DNA from 2 places in the Priestia sp. TGN 0903 genome. Region 2 is predicted to be linked to the other one. Evidence: predicted binding sites of a transcription regulator. Region 2 holds the regulator's gene; the other holds the start of a gene.
What was found. Region 2 encodes LexA, which represses DNA repair genes until DNA is damaged. Its sites were predicted from a motif close to CGAACATATGTTCG; they were not measured.
Positions count from the first base shown of each region.

Region 1: a site for LexA is predicted at 4,539-4,552, ahead of recA (recombinase RecA). Genes of this name have one in related genera too.

Region 1 covers NZ_JBOZGL010000001.1:926,911-935,414, reverse strand. Annotated here, with positions in the region: gene ACRPLY_RS04800 (DNA-3-methyladenine glycosylase family protein) at 1-440, shown strand, start outside; gene ACRPLY_RS04795 (HesA/MoeB/ThiF family protein) at 773-1,879, shown strand; gene ACRPLY_RS04790 (MFS transporter) at 1,900-3,132, shown strand; gene ACRPLY_RS04785 (hypothetical protein) at 3,400-3,840, opposite strand; gene ACRPLY_RS04780 (ASCH domain-containing protein) at 3,853-4,203, opposite strand; gene recA (recombinase RecA) at 4,716-5,753, shown strand; gene ACRPLY_RS04770 (hypothetical protein) at 6,106-6,579, opposite strand; gene ACRPLY_RS04765 (VOC family protein) at 6,783-7,235, opposite strand; gene ACRPLY_RS04760 (DinB family protein) at 7,520-8,023, shown strand.
Region 2 covers NZ_JBOZGL010000002.1:236,848-245,351, reverse strand. Annotated here, with positions in the region: gene tkt (transketolase) at 1-310, opposite strand, end outside; gene ACRPLY_RS07610 (DUF896 domain-containing protein) at 478-708, opposite strand; gene ACRPLY_RS07605 (YneB family resolvase-like protein) at 778-1,446, opposite strand; gene yneA (cell division suppressor protein YneA) at 1,500-1,829, opposite strand; gene lexA (transcriptional repressor LexA) at 1,976-2,593, shown strand; gene ACRPLY_RS07590 (hypothetical protein) at 2,803-4,248, shown strand; gene ACRPLY_RS07585 (hypothetical protein) at 4,316-4,516, opposite strand; gene ACRPLY_RS07580 (ArnT family glycosyltransferase) at 4,799-6,304, shown strand; gene ACRPLY_RS07575 (GtrA family protein) at 6,325-6,717, shown strand; gene ACRPLY_RS07570 (glycosyltransferase family 2 protein) at 6,714-7,691, shown strand; gene ACRPLY_RS07565 (cation diffusion facilitator family transporter) at 7,731-8,504, opposite strand, start outside.

The sequences.
Region 1 (8,504 bases), on a different contig from region 2:
AAATAATAATTAATAACTGTGAATATTATACAGATTTATGCCCCCACAAGGTGATGAAGTTAAATATAAACCAACTTCGTGACTTAAAGCTAAGTCAAAGGAAAGCTGAATATATTCATGAAATAACTAAAGCCATTATAGATGAAGAGCTAGACTTAAGTTGCTTATATTTATTAGATCGTGAAGGGGGTTGTAGCTATTTAATGAAACATAGAGGTATAGGAAAATGGACGGCAGAGTCAATACTAATGAGAGGTATAGGACGTCAAGACATTCTACCCGCAGGAGATTTAATTATACGTAAAGTAGTAGGAGAGATTTATGAGTATAACGAATTATTAACAGAATCACAAGTTAGAAAAATATCTACTCAATGGAAAACTGCGGAAACCTGGATTACTCATCTATGCTGGTTTTACATGCAAGAAAAAATATTATAAATGGAATATTTGTCGGTTTAAAATAAACGAAAAAAAGTATAATTTACCTGTTTTTGTTTGAATATTATAAAAATTGGATTTAATTGTTGAAAATGCCTTTTTAATGCAATATTATAAATATATCTTTTAAGAAATGGAGGTGTTAGTTATGAAGGTAAAAGTTAAGAAAACAACTAATAAAGCTGCGGTATTAAACGGTATTCCAGGCTAAAACGTTATCATTATGTGAACCACTTACTTATTGTTTAAACTTCAAGTCTGTAAATATAGGGAACTATCATATGATAGTTCCCTATTTCAATAATTAAGAGAAATGGAGTGAAATGTAGAAAATGAAACCTAAGTTCAAAGAGACAATCCCTGTATTTTTTATAAATGATGAAATCCATATTGGTGAAGAAGATGGAGTAGCAGGAGTTATTGAAGATCCCAGTGGAAGTATTAAGTATTTAATTTCTCTTATTAACGGAAAAAATTCTATAGAAGAAATAATACATTTAGTCCAAGAAAAGTATCCAAACATAAAAGAAAATGAGGTATTGGAAGGGATAAAGGCATTAGATACAGAGAAATATTTAGAAGATAATTCTTTGAATCCTCAATCTATAGGAGATTATGAACTCGAAAGATACAAAGCAAACCTTAATTACTTTTCGCTTTTTACGTCTTTAGAGGACAATAAGTACAATGTGCAAGAAACTATCATAAATACAAAGGTTGCTTTGCTCGGAATCGGAGGTTTAGGTAGTCAAATACTATATCATCTATCTGCATTAGGTTTTCATAACATTAATGCATTGGATTTTGATACTTTGGAATTAAGTAATTTTAATAGACAGTTGTTATATTCTGAAAAAGATATTAATAAGTTAAAAACGGAATTAGCAAAGGAAAGAATATCGCGTTTTAATCCTAATGTTAAGTTAAACGTTACTAATAAGCGTATAGAATGTGCTGAAGATGTAATGGCACATATTGAAGGTAGTGATTATGTAATTTGTGTAGCCGATAAACCAACCCTTCATATACAGGACTGGGTAAATGAAGCAGTAGTGAAGTTAGGAAAGCCGTTAGTTTCAGGTGGAGTCCTAAACACAAGGGGCAGATTTTATTCTATGTTACCAGGAAAAACTGGGTGTGTAGAGTGTCATAAACAAACCATAATTGAAAGTGATGTTATAGTTAATAAGCAACTTGACAGTATGCATCAGATAAGTTTTCAACGAAATAATGCTGCGATTAGTCCTAATGTAGCTATGTTGGCTGGTGCTATTGTAAATGAATTTTTAGGGTTGGTAACAGGTATTCAAACTCCAACATCATTAGGGAAAATGATGGAATTAAATTTCCTTACATATCAAACTTACCCTATTTCAGAGTGGAATAAGAAAGAGGATTGTCCAGTTTGCCATTCCGCACCTGTAACAGCAGGTAAATAATTATGATGGGGGGGTAAATGTTGAAATCTTATGAAGTACTAAAGAACAGAGATTTTTTATGCTTATTTTTAAGTGCCACAACAAGTAAGTTGGGCACGTCTTTTTTTCAAATCGCACTGCCTTTATTAGTATATGATTTGACTAAATCACCAAGTTTAATGGCATTAACATTTGTTTTAGAAATTACGCCTCAAGTATTGTTTAGTTTGTTAGGCGGAGCCTTAGCTGATCGTATAAGTAAGAAATACATTTTATTAATAGGTGATATTTTATCAGCCATTTTAATTATTATCATACCTCTTGCAGCTTCAATAAACGTGTTAGATATATGGATTGTATATGTGGTAGCTTTTTTAATATCAGCTGTGAGTGCATTTTATCATCCAAGTTTTGAATCAGTCATACCAGAAATTTTAGAAGGTGAAAATTTAATACAGGGTAACTCTTTATTCAAGTTATCAGAGACAATTACAACCTTTGCAGGCCCTTCAATAGCAGGCATTTTAATTGCTTTGGTTGGAACTCATAACTTATTATATTTTAATTTTTTTACGTATTTTCTTTCTGGAATATTCATTGGCTTAATAACTAAGAAATATAAAAGCCAGAATCCAGTTAATAGTTCTATAATGAATTCAATAGCTGAAGGAGTTAAATACGTTATAAATACTAAAAAGATTTTGATAGGGACTATTCTCATATTCTTAATCAATGTGGGTTATGGTGCTATGGAAGCTTTATTTATGTTTCATCTAAAAGATAATTTACATTTATCGGCACAGTATATTGGTTTAATATTTTCCCTACAAACCTTAGGGTCATTTGTAGCAATTTATGCTGCAAATAAACTAAATAAATTACCACGGGGAAATATAATTATCTATTGTGGTGTAATAATAGGTTTAGGGCAAACTATCCTTACTTTTTCAAACACTGCAGTTATTTTGTTAATAGTCTGTAGAATTGTAATTGTCGGTTCGGTAACATTATTAGCAATTAATTGGTTTACCCTTAGGCAAGAGATTGTGCCATCAGCCTTATTGGGAAGAGTAATTAGTTCAACTCGTATGTTAGCTTTTTTGGCTTTACCGATTAGTGGAATGTTAGCAGGTGTTGCAGCTGAATATATTAGCGTCTCTTTAATTTTTATTTCAGCAGGCATCCTAACGATTGTAGCGTCTTTAATCGGCATTAAGACCTCTCTATTTGAGACCCAACATATAGATCAACCTATTAATAGTAGCAACAAGTAGATAATTACTCGGGTTGACTTGAAACATATTGATATTTAGTGTATTCTTCTATAAGAACTTCATACTTGGAGTTTAAACAATAAGTAAGAACCCCTTTAACATATGGTTAATAGGGGTTTTTTATTTTTAATCCAAATGTGCATCTGATATACAAGCAAAAATCTTTTTTCATACCTAAAATACGAGTTATGTTAAGTAAAACGTAAAGTATTTGATGAAAATAATCAGTTTAACTATTTACTCTTAGTGATGACAAATGGATGGGTGTCACCAAAAAGTTGGCTTACCGACCATAAACCAAAGCATAGTCATTAATAGAATGATATAAATCCAAATAGATCGCTCTAGTTTAGTTGCCAGTTCTTTTTCATTTTGTCCTTCCTCCTTGTACTTTCGAAGTGTTGGTGAAAAAGCACGGGCCAGAAAGAACAAGGAGCAAAAAAGGAAAATCAGTGTCATTATAATCCACGGCGTAGTCCACGTCCATGGGCCACACATAACGAGGAGTATCCCTGTGATAACAAGAACATGGCCCGTATGTTTTGCGAGCCTAACAACAGATTGAAATGTGATCAAATAGGCATTCATTTCTTGTTCTCTTGAACTATGTAATTTTTTAACAATTGGCAAGAGAATAAAGAAAGGACCAATCGATAAAATGACACTAGAAACATGAATATATACTAATATACGGTACAACAAATCCATTTCTTTTACCTATCAATCGTTAACTAATCTGAACTCATGCACCCATACCCTCATTTGCGGAAGCCAAGGCATCCCAGGATGATAAGACAAAATAGATTGTTTATATTCCTCTACTGTAGCATAGCCTTCCTGGCGAGCATTTTCATGGGTTAATTCACCTAGTGATTGAGAATAAACTCGTTCCACTACAAATTTTTGATCTTCTAAAACCATTATCTCTCCTACATCAGCATATCTTCCATTTCGGCGAGTTGCTGTTTTGCTGCCTTTGATTACTTTATTTACATCATCCGGCATTGTTACAAGTCGATCGATTGTACATGTTTTTGGTGGCAATTCATTTTGTGCTTCATGGTTACTCATTAAAAAAACTCCTTTCATATCTTGTCTCGTATTTAATGTATCATATTTTTAACGACGAATTTCATTTGAATTTATTAGGTGGAAATTTTCTCTAATAAATCTATTATAATTTATCCCTTTTCTTATTCGATAGTCCAAGTACATAACATAATGTATATAAGAGAATGAATTATTCTTTGTTCGTATAATAAGGGTTATTTTATAGATTGAAGTTTCAATAACTGTAAGTATTAAAGGTATAAACCTACTTTTTACAAAAAAGATATTTCTTTGGCTGGTTTGTACAAAACTTTCTCCTTTACAACTAGATGCGTTTATTGTATGATTACACAACAGGAACATTTGTTCGATATTAAGGGTTTAGAGATAAATAAAGGAACAACAGAATAAACCAAGACAGTTAAACACAAAATTTTCTCGCACGGAGCAAAAACATTTGAGCCAATCCTTATTATTTATCCACATACATTGTCGTTTACTGTAAACGTACTAACAATCGGAGGTTTTAAATTATGAATGATAAACAAGCAGCACTAGATATGGCTCTAAAACAAATTGAAAAACAATTCGGTACAGGATCAATTATTAAGATGGGGGAAGGCACACATACAAAAGTTGAGGCATCTAGCTCAGGTTCATTAGCTTTAGATATCGCTCTTGGGATTAATGGTTATCCAAAAGGAAGAATCATGGAAGTGTACGGACCCGAAAGCTCAGGTAAAACAACAGTTTCCTTACATGCGATTGCAGAAGTACAAAAAAATGGAGGTCGAGCTGCCTTTATTGATGCTGAACACGCACTTGATCCAGTTTACGCAAGAAAACTAGGTGTAGATATTGATGAGTTACTGTTATCTCAACCAGATACTGGTGAGCAGGCACTTGAAATTGCTGAAGCATTAGTTAGAAGTGGTGCTGTAGATATTATTGTTGTTGACTCAGTAGCAGCATTAGTTCCTCAAAAAGAAATTGAGGGAGAAATGGGAGATTCTCACGTAGGTCTACAAGCTCGTTTGATGTCTCAAGCCCTTCGTAAACTATCTGGAGCAATTAATAAGTCTAAAACCATTGCTATCTTCATCAACCAAATCCGGGAGAAGGTAGGCGTTATGTTTGGAAATCCTGAAACAACGCCAGGCGGAAGAGCGCTAAAATTCTATTCTTCCGTTCGCCTTGAGGTTCGCCGCGCTGAACAACTTAAACTGGGAAATGACATAGTTGGTAACAAAACAAGAATTAAAGTAGTCAAAAATAAGATGGCACCTCCTTTCCGCATTGCTGAAGTAGATATTATGTATGGAGAAGGTATCTCAAGAGAAGGAGAAATCTTAGATATTGGTTCTGAAGTAGATATTGTTCAAAAGTCTGGATCTTGGTTTTCTTATAATGGGGAACGTTTAGGGCAGGGACGAGAAAACGCTAAGGTTTTCTTAAAAGAAAACCCTGAAATCAGAGAAGAAATTAGAAAAAACATTATTGATTTTAAATATGGTAATACTGACAACGATAATGATATTGATAACGATAGCGATAGTGAAAACGAAAGCTAATAAAAGCTTAAAATGCCTTTCCCGGCAGCTTCAAGCCCATCCATTTCACTGATTTCACTTCATTATTTTGGTCATTTTATGCGATTTATAGTAGCCAGCAGGGAGCTGATATTGTCTTAATTCAAAAGGAGCTTGGCCACAGTGATCGTAAAATAACGGAACGTTATCTAGAAAAAGGTTTTGCAGAGAAAACAAAAAATTGGGCTACTGTGGAAGGAACAAGATTTCTAATTGAGATACTGTTGTCTAAAGCGCTATACTAGACTTTTTATTGCAATCTCTTTAAACAGAAAAATTCTTATAGCAAACAAACAGAACCCTATTTAATTAAATAGGGTTCTGTTTAATTAGATCAAGGTCTATGGAAGTTGACCGTTTTCTCATCGTCCCCCGTGCGTTCAAACCAACCTCTAAAGGCCCAGTTATCATAACCTCCATCACCTTCATTAATAAACGTTCCTTCTTCAAATATCCAGACCCCGAACGTGATACCATCATAATCTACGGTATCAAAATATTGTACACCTTGTAACTGGTCGGAATTATAACCTTGACTTAAATTCATTACTATCACATTATACTGCTGACCCGATTCAAAGAAAGCTTTTTCCATCGCTCCCTTAACAAAACCACTTCGATTGTCGGCAGTTTTAGCCGCATCTGCAATCGCTTGTCCTATGGCTACTGGATCAATCGCTACGTCTCCTCCAACTTCTGCAGCTTCTGCGGAGCCAGCAGAACCTCCTAAATTCGGTAGAGCTAATGGCGTCGCTAACATAGCTAAACCTACAGCAGAAGCTACAACAGCTTGTTTCGCTCTTCTCATTTGATCTCCTCCTATTTTAGTTGATTCTTAGAACAAATACCCTTTTTATGAATATTAAAACAAAAATTCCATAATTAAGTATATATAGGGGGCAAAAAAGTAAAATAAAGGTTTGAAAAAACCTGAAAATAATCTCGATCTATTGAAGATTCAGATAGGTTAAACGTACATTTCAGTAAAGACTTTTATAAAACGTCACTTACTTATTTGTTACTGAGTTGCTCTGCCAAACCGATTAAAAGTCCTTCTACTCCACGAATGTAGCAGAGACGATACGAGTCCTCGTACTGAACCACTTCGCCAACGAGCTGAGCGCCATATCTAGTAAGTCTGGACACCATTTCGTCAATGTCTTCAACAGTGAACATGACGCGTAGATAGCCGAGAGCGTTTACAGGAGCATTCCGGTGATCTGATATAGTAGGTGGGCTGAGAAATCGCGAAAGTTCAATCCGACTGTGACCATCCGGGGTGACCATCATCGCAATCTCTACACGCTGAGAACCCAATCCCGTTACGCGGCCACCCCATTGACCTTCGACGGTGGCCCGCCCTTCGAGACTCAAGCCAATCTCCTTAAAGAAAGAAATTGTGTCATCAAGGGATTCTACAACGATGCTGACATTGTCCATTCTTAGTAGGTTGTTTTTTTCCATAGTTTTATCTCCTTATGTGTAAAATTTTATTATCTGTCCATTTTCATAATCATTCTATTTAAAAGTTACAAATTCCTTTCAAACAAAACATTCCTATCCTGTCACTAGGCCATATTTGTTGTATACTTTATATTCTTTGTAGAAAAATGATCTATTTGTCATTAATACACGAAGTACTTTATCATTTACTTAACTAATTAATGAAAAAATGGGTGTAATAATAATTCTAAAGAGTGTATAGTAAAGAATAATTTTTCATTATATGTCTGAGAGGTGGGATTGTTATGGAAAAGCTAGAATATGAATGGGTAAAACAAGCACGACAAACTTTATTAGAGCAGTGTAGAGAATTGAGTGAAGGTGACTTGACGAAAGAGTTTGCATTTGGTTTTCAAAATATTAGAGATTCTCTAGTTCATGTGGCAGGTTGCTACCATGCTTGGTTAGGTTCTTTTGTGCTTTCAGAAACATCATCACCACTATTCACAAAAGAAGTAATTAATACTATGAAAATAGACGATATTCAGCATTATTTTCAACAGGCTGATAGATATGTAGAAAAAGTATTGGAGCAATTCACAGATAAATTTGATGAGTCTATCGAAAAAGAACTTGCTTGGAGAGCAAACAGTGGTTTTGTAAGAAAGACACCTCGTCAATTGCTTACCCATTCAATTACTCACGAATCACATCATAAAGGACAAATTGTAGTTATGTTACGTCTATTAGGACATACACCTAAAAATACGGACATATTGGGATTACCTGAAAAAGAACCTTTCAAATAATAAATTAAGAAATCATTTCACGAAGAGCATATTTGCAGTCCTAGCTTATATTTGGATGTTCCAAGAGGCCGTGATCGGGCTTCCTGAAATTGTGCAAAACATCTCGCGTGTGCTGGATATTGGTGAACGTGTTGCTGAAGACGTTCACAGCTAGAATCACAAAAATTTAACCAACCATCGTTGTTACGCTATCCACTAAATTATTGTTGTTGTCTTTTCAGAGAAATAAATCCATAAATATAAGTTGGAGGGTTTTAATGAAAAAAAATATTTCTTCTAATGGACTCTGAGGAAAAGGTATCTTCTTATTTCATCTAGATAACGGAATGAGCGTTAAATTCAGTGGTATTTAGTAATATCAAGTTGGGAAATTTTGTAGAAAAAGAACTATTTTGTCGTCACTAAGTGTAAATAGTAAAAAATAAATAATAAATAAAATACTTTATCAATTACTTAACTAAAAAAACTTAAGTAAGGTTGC
Region 2 (8,504 bases):
CTGGATGACCTGGTGTTTTGCTTCCCCATTGACGGAAGTTTTTAAGGTCTTCAATTGATAAGTCATATCCAGCTAAATGAAGCAAGCTGTATAATAGTGCCGATCCGTGTCCTGCTGATAATACAAAGCGGTCACGGTTGAACCAGTTTGGATTCTTTGGATTGATGTTCATAAATTTTGTCCACAATGTATATGCCATTGGAGCAGCTCCCATTGGCATACCTGGGTGACCTGAATTTGCTTTCTCAATCGCATCGATTGATAAAGTACGAATTGTTGCAATCGAAAGATCTTCAATACGTTGTGTCATACTCTTCATTCCTTTCAAAACTATGTACATATGTTATCATACTAATGATTTGCTTATTTGTACAATACTTGAACCAAAAAAATTTCCACTTTTACAGTTTTTGTGTGCCTTATTAAAAATATACAAAAAACTAGAGGGAACTCTCCCTCTAGTTTTACTAGAACGTCTTAGTGAAGACGCTTCTTTTTGCTCTCTTTTAACTTCTTAGGCGTAACATCTTTACCTTCCTCGTCCACAACTTTAATCGTATGAAGGTGGTTTGTCATAGATTGTCGGAAAACTTTTAAATATTCCTGACGTAGCTCTTGCTGTTCTTTCGCTTCAGATTCTGTCAGACCTTCAGCCTTTGCCTTTTTTGAAAGAGCATTAATACGAGCAAGTTTATCTTTTGATAGCATATAAAACCTATCTCCTTATAATCAATAATTAAAATTACCGAACCGTTCCGGCAACATGTAGTCATCTTACTAAATCTCTTTCGTTTTATCAAGAGATTGAGCACTCTCTTGATACTCTTGATAGCGACGATGTACCGTTGCTTTTGAAATATTATAACCAAAACCTTTTAGCGTAACTGAAATTTCAGCAAAGGTTAAGCCGTTATGACGAAGGCGGACAATTTCTTCAATCGGCGCTTCTTTTTTTTCTCTTCCTGAGTTAACTCCTTGATTTTTTAAATTTTGCTGCGGACGATAACCGTTTTCTACGGCTCTTTTCATTCCTCTTTTAATTTTAGCGTTATGTAATTTCCGCTGATGCTCTTCCACTAAGCTAATAATATCTAACACCATCGAATCAGATTCTGAAAGCTGAAGCTGACCTTGATGACTAATCGTATAGATCGTAGCATTTTCTTTATGAAAAGCATGAAGAAGCGCAATTCGGGCATTTCCTCTGCCTAATCGCGTTTCGTCTTGAATGAGCAGCACAGATATTTTTTCTTCTTTCATTGTATGAAGAACATCCAATATACCCTCTCTGTCTACGTCATATCCGCTTGCTTTTTCCATTACGACTTTTTTTACGTTTAGATGGTGAAGATCAGCAAGCTTTTTTAATTCTTCTTGCTGGCGCTGTAAAGATGTTTCTTGGGTTTTTTTATCCGTACTTACACGGCAATAAATAATGGCGTCCACTTTTATCACGACCTTTTCGGCTTCTAACAATATTCAGGAACGGCCGTTACACACTACTGTTCAATTGCCACTTGATTATGTAACTCTTTTTTTAAAACAGGAATATATAATTTATCTCCAGGAGATAAAGACTGGGCAGTGTCTGAGTTTAGATCATTGACGTCTTCAACCCATTTGACAAATTCATTGGTGGTCAAATGATGGTGATTATGATACTTGTTGGACAAGTCCCAAAGCGTATCTCCTTTTGTAATAGTAACCGTTGAATATTTGTCTAAATCTACTTTATCCGCTCCTAAAACCAGCGTCAATACATATGTAAGTGCAGCGATAACTGCAAAAAAAATAGCGTAATGTTTCATAGAATGTAAGAATTGGTGCATATTATGATCCCCCTATCAGAATATATGTTCTTATTTTATTGAGAACATTTGTTTCTGTCAATGGAATTCTTCGAACTTATGTTTGTATATTGACACATCACGTGGTATAATTCACCTAAAGAATAGCTAAAATCGAGGTGAAAAATATGAAGCTATCAAAACGTCAACAAGACATACTAGATTTTATTAAGCACGAAGTAAAATTAAAAGGTTATCCGCCTTCTGTTCGTGAGATTGGGGAAGCGGTGGGATTAGCCTCTAGCTCCACTGTACACGGGCATTTAGCTCGTTTAGAAAGTAAAGGGTTAATTCGCAGAGATCCAACAAAACCAAGAGCAATCGAAGTTCTTCAACTAGACGAAGTAAACATCCCTAAAAGCAATGTCATTAATGTTCCTGTTATCGGTAAAGTAACAGCGGGTCTTCCTATAACAGCCGTTGAAAATGTGGAAGAATATTTCCCTCTTCCAGATAAATTCGTTTCTCCAGATGATCATGTATTTATGCTTGAAATTATGGGAGAAAGTATGATTGAAGCAGGTATTCTAGATGGCGATATGGTAATCGTACGTCAGCAGCAAACTGCTAATAACGGAGATATTGTGGTCGCTATGACCGAGGACAACGAAGCAACGGTAAAACGTTTCTTTAAAGAAGAAAATTTCGTTCGTTTACAGCCTGAAAATTCAACGATGGCGCCTATTATTCTTCGCCACGTAACGATTTTAGGAAAAGTCACTGGTGTATATCGCACGATTCACTAATCACACACTGTATGTAAAACCAACTAATCATGATGTTAGTTGGTTTTTTACGTTTGTTTTCTAAAAAAATTGGCATATTATAAATGATACGTCGAATCATTACAGGCAGGTAGAGCGGTTTTTATAAAGCCTGTTTTACCTTTTACTTTCTGTCTGCATTTTTTCGACTCTCAAAAAAAATACAACCGACTATAAGAAGGATGTAGTTTATGACCAATACACCAAGGAAAACAGAACCATTTCAAACTATTATGCCTACCAAAGCAATGAACATGTTTCTTTTTCCTTTTTCCTTTGATCGAAAAAATAAAGAGCAGCTTGTTCATGCACTAGAAGCAAATATGTTTGAGTTTTTTTCCATTCAAAACAAACATGTAGAAAAAGAATACTACGGAGAACAGTATTACGTATCTCATGATAGCTTGGATCAATATTTTCTTCCTTACATTGAATGTATTCTATTTCCTGATTCGTGCGAAAAAGAAGGCTTGCTTCGATTTTCAAAAAAAATAGACCATACCGTTACGCTACAAACTTCCTCCACCACCGTGTCTAGCAACGTGCTGTCTGTGGATGTTTTTTTATGTCCTTTTGAAATTGGCGTCATGACCATTCGCACTGAGATGAGTCATAATCATTACACCTATGATGACATTTTAGAATTCATGAATCATTTTCGTGTATTAGAACCGAAGCTTGCTGAAGAGCATGGATCCACCATTACCTATGAACATCATCGCTATAGCAAAGTACAGGATTATATTTTTTCACAGCTCGCGCCATTTTTGAACGAACACATCAAAAAAGAAGCGACGCGTGAACAGCACGTCGGGAGTCTTCCTTATTTTATCGATGAACGGATGTTTGTATTAAGTTATGTAACGGTAAATCAAGAGCAAGAGATTAACTCCACAACTTTATTTCGTACTGGGCAGCTAAATAGCTATACGCCTGACGGGAAACCGTTTATCTCTGCACACAACCATGAGTATATTAAAACGTATAATACCAAACACGTGTATTCCAGATGGGCTCCTGAAACCTATTACGTTATAACAGACCATGTGTTTTCGTGTATTTCTAAATCGACAGACTCTAAAACGGATCAGCTTTTGATGAATCATCTATTTGGCCAACATTACTATAATTTATTTTTGCATTTTTTCTATAAAATCGTGTTGCTAAAACTATCCTATGAGTATTCTCAGCTCACGTTTCATAAAAATTCAGAGGGCATCGAGCGACTAATTCGCTCTATTACTGTATTTTCAGGTAAATATTTATTTTTAGAAATTAGCTCTCGCACGGAAGGTCAAGAGTTTTCTGAGCTCTTTAAAAAAATCTTCCACATCAATTCTCTTTATCAAGAAGTCAAAGAAACCCTTGGTACTTTGTATCAAAATCAAGAGAAAATCGCGGCCAAGCGTCACAATTACTTATTATTAATTTTAACGATTTATACCGTTCTTTCCGGTATTTACGGAATGAATTTAGTTATTAGCAAGCTAAAGGGAAACATCAATTGGGATAGTATGAAGCAGTTTTCTATCTTTGAATATATCGCTTTAATAGTAGCTTTATCAGGAATTCTGATCAGCATTAGTCTCGGAGTGAGTTCCCTATGGAATTTATTAAAAGATCGATTTAAAACATAAAAGCTGTTCGCATCAGAAAATACATTATAAAAAAGAAGAGATTGAGACATAACTAAACCAAGCAAGTCTAAAGGGAAACAAATGAAATAAATAAGCTAGCAGGGATTGCTTGTGACATCGCAGTTGATTTCCGTGCAAGACTTCGCTTTCCGCGGGCGGCCGGTGAGCCTCCTCGTCGCTTGCGCTCCTGCGGGGTCTCACCCCTTCCGCTTTTCCCGCAGGAGTCTTCGTCTTGCCCTCCAATCAACTGCTGGAAAGAACTAAACAAATGAAACCTACGTGCACCATAAAAAACGAACCACTAATCAAACATGATGATTAATGGTTCGTTTTTCGCTTCGACTAAAATCCTTTTTTCCCAACCTCTTTTATCTATTACTAAATCACTGCCTACTCCACTGAACCTTTTATTACACGTTGTGCCGCTGTTGTAATTTCAGAACAATCTAACATTATACTCTATAAGAAAAATATATACAAAATAATAAAATATGGTATCATAGGGTAGGAATTTTGTACCTTATCTTTGAAATAATTTGCAGGAGGTAATATGCTTAACTCATTTTTATCCAAAAGCCTGATTCTTTTATGTGTCATGATTCTTACATGGTCTCTATGGGGCAGTTATAGTGCGATGACAAATTCATTGGACTTAAAAGGCTTGGCTTTAAGTAATTCATTTATTATTGAAGGAATATGTATCACTTTCCTTGTCATTTTTCTAATAGCTATTGCAAGTAGATACATGAACAAAACTGTTTTTTTTATTTCACTGATTGTTTTGACCTTAGGTGTTCGATTAGCATGGATGCTTTCTGTTCAAACACCTGTAAAATCTGACTTTCTTGTCATGTTAGATGCCGCACGTAATATCGCAAAAGGAAATTATGAATTTAACCAAAGCGTTTATTTCACTACATGGGTATATCAGCTAGGCTTTTCATTCTATGAATCTATTGTTATTCGCTGTTTTGGAGATAGCATTTTTACATTAAAATTGTTAAATATTTTTTATTCTACTGGAACCGTTATTTTTATTTATCTAATTGGCGCTAAAGTATTTAACGAACTTGCTGGGAGAATGGCAGCTTTCCTATATGCGTTCTACATTCCGAACATTCTCTACAGCTCAGTGTTAACCAATCAGCATTTAGCTACTTTTTTATTTTATGCAGCTTTTTACCTTATTATAAAAAGATTTGCTCATAACAAGTTTAGCTGGCTTTATATTGGTCTTCTATTGTCGTTAGGAAATTTAATGCGCCCTCTGGGACCCATTATTATCGTTGCTGTTTTCATTTATTTCATCTTGCAAATTCTTCAACCTTACATTAAAGCGAAGGATGCTGCTGAGTTAAAAACTCGTCGAAAGAAAATAGGAAAAAACCTCGTAGGCGTACTGGCTACTTTTTTTATTGCAAATGCGCTGATCAACTACTCTTTTGTAGCGAGCGGTATTTCTAAATATCCTTTAAGTAACAGAGATCCTTTATGGAAATTCGTTATTGGCTTTAATTATGAAACAAGCGGTTCTTATTCTTCAGAGGATGCTAGTCGTTTTATGGGTATGCCAATTGGAGAAAAACGAGCTGAAGCAGAAAAAGAAGTAATTAAAGAGCGAGTAGCAGATAAAGAGCAACTTTTAGATCTCTTTCACATTAAATTCCTGAATATGTGGGGAGGAACGGATGCATCTACATTTTGGAGTATTTCATTAACTCCTCAAGAAGATGTACCTTTTAATAAAGAGAAATTAATTAGTGCTGCTCAAAGTTATGAAAGAATCATTTACGTTTCAACTACTATTCTTTCCATTATTGGACTTATATGTTTATTCCTGAAGAAGCAGGATAAATATCCGTATACACTGTTTTTATTACTAATCATAGGATACGTTCTTATTCACTTGCTTATTGAAATTCAAACTCGCTATCGATTCTTTATTTTCCCAAGCTTTATGCTGCTCGAAGGGTTTGGTATTTCAGTGATTCTATCTTATTTACTAGTACGGTTTACTAAAAATAAGACCCAGGCAAAATGTGAAGAGATAAATTAAATGGAAGGGATTATGCAACCGTGATAAAATTCCTGAAATTCGGATTTGTAGGTATAATGAATACCCTGCTCACTATTATCAGTTACTTAGCACTGATTCATTTTGATATGAATTATATATTGGCTAACGTACTATCCTATTTCATTGGCGTCATAAACAGCTACTATTGGAACAAATCGTGGGTGTTTCAAGCAACTGTACATAAATGGATGTTAGCTCAATTTTTCATCGTAAACCTTATTACTTTAGCAATTAATACATCTTGCTTATTCCTTCTTGTACACTATACACCTGCTAATCCGATAATTGGACAACTGTTGTCTACTTGTATAGGAATGTTTTTTAATTTTTTTCTTAATAAAATATGGACGTTTAAGCACACAAACAATCACTCGATAGGAGGTAAAGCATGAAAGAACTAATTTCAATCGTGGTACCTATGTATTTTGAAGAAGAAGTAGCTAATGAATGCTATAATCGCTTGCTTTCCGTCATGCATGAAAATCACATTAACTATGAATTCATTTTCGTCAATGACGGCAGTACAGACCGAACAATTGAAATCTTAAAGGACGTAGCAGCTATGGATTCTAACGTAAAAATTATTGATTTTGCCCGTAATTTCGGGCACCAAACTGCCGTCACAGCAGGTATTGACTATGCTCAAGGTGATGCTATCGTAATTATTGATGCTGACTTACAGGATCCGCCTGAAATGATTCCTGAATTAATTGCTAAATGGCAGCAAGGCTATGAAATTGTATACGCAAAGCGCAAGAAGCGAAGCGGAGAGACCTTTTTTAAATTGACAACGGCTAAGTATTTTTATCGCTTTTTAAATTATATGTCCGATATTGAAATCCCAAAAGACACGGGAGATTTTCGTATTATCGACCGAAAAGTTGCGGACGTATTCAAAAAAATGACTGAACGCAATCGTTTCGTAAGAGGAATGATGTCTTGGGTCGGCTTCAGGCAAACATATGTAGAATATGAGCGCGATGAGCGTTTTGCTGGTGAAACAAAATATCCTTTAAAAAAGATGATCAAGTTTGCTTCAGATGGAATTATTGGGTTTTCAACGAAACCTTTACGTTTAGTAATGGTTATTGGCTTGTTATCAGTTTTTGTATCACTTCTCGTTTTAAGTTATTCGATTGTTGTTTGGCTGATAGGTGAAAATATTCAGCCTGGCTGGACTTCGATTATGGTAGCTATCACTTTCTTTAGCGGTATTCAGCTACTTGGTTTAGGTCTAGTGGGACAATACATCGCAAGAATTTACGATGAAAGTAAAAATAGACCTATTTACGTTGTACGTGAAACTATTAACTTTTCTGCGGCTTCAACAGATTCTCAAAACGTGCGTGAAAAAGTATATAGCTAAAAAAACAAGGAAGAAAACAACTGTTTTCTTCCTTGTTTTTTATTCTTTTTGAAGCTGTAAATCGCTTGTCACCCAGTCAGGAATTCCATCATCTTCATCAAATTCAATAATGACATCCGTTATTCCTTTTTCCTGTAAAATACGATTTTCGAGACGATCTTTAATATCATCCGCTTCTGCTACTGTTAAAGAAGGATCAATTTCTACTTTTAATTCAACGTGAAGCTCTTCTCCTTCTTTCATCACCATTAACGTTTGAATATCACGCACTTGTACATCTTGCATAACAATGGCGCCAATTTTCATTTCCATTTCTTTATCTGCTTCACCAAGCGCTCCGGCAGCGTTATCTAAAAATACTCGTCCTACTACAAAAAACATCATAAGACCAATTAGCATAGAAGCAATTCCTTCAGCTTGATGAAAAGGCGTAAACCGCGAAATAAAAACGGCGATTAAAGCCAATACGCCTCCTCCAGTAGCTACCAGATCTTCCATAAAAACAAGCTTAGTTGCTGGCTTTGCTTTCTTTAGATGAACAAAGCTTTGCGTAAAAACATTGACCTCTGCAGTATTCATTCCGACATCGTGCAAAATTTCTTTCATTGCCTTAAAGAGGACAAACATCTCAAGTAATACCGAGATGCCAAGTACTGCAATATTTAAAATAAAGCCTGAAGACTTCGTCGGATGAAGAATATGATGATACCCTTCTTTAATCGTTTCAAATGCCATAATTCCTACTACAAGAACCGCCCCTAATAAAACGAGATTAACCAATCGTCCAAATCCGTTTGGAAATCGTTTGGTCGG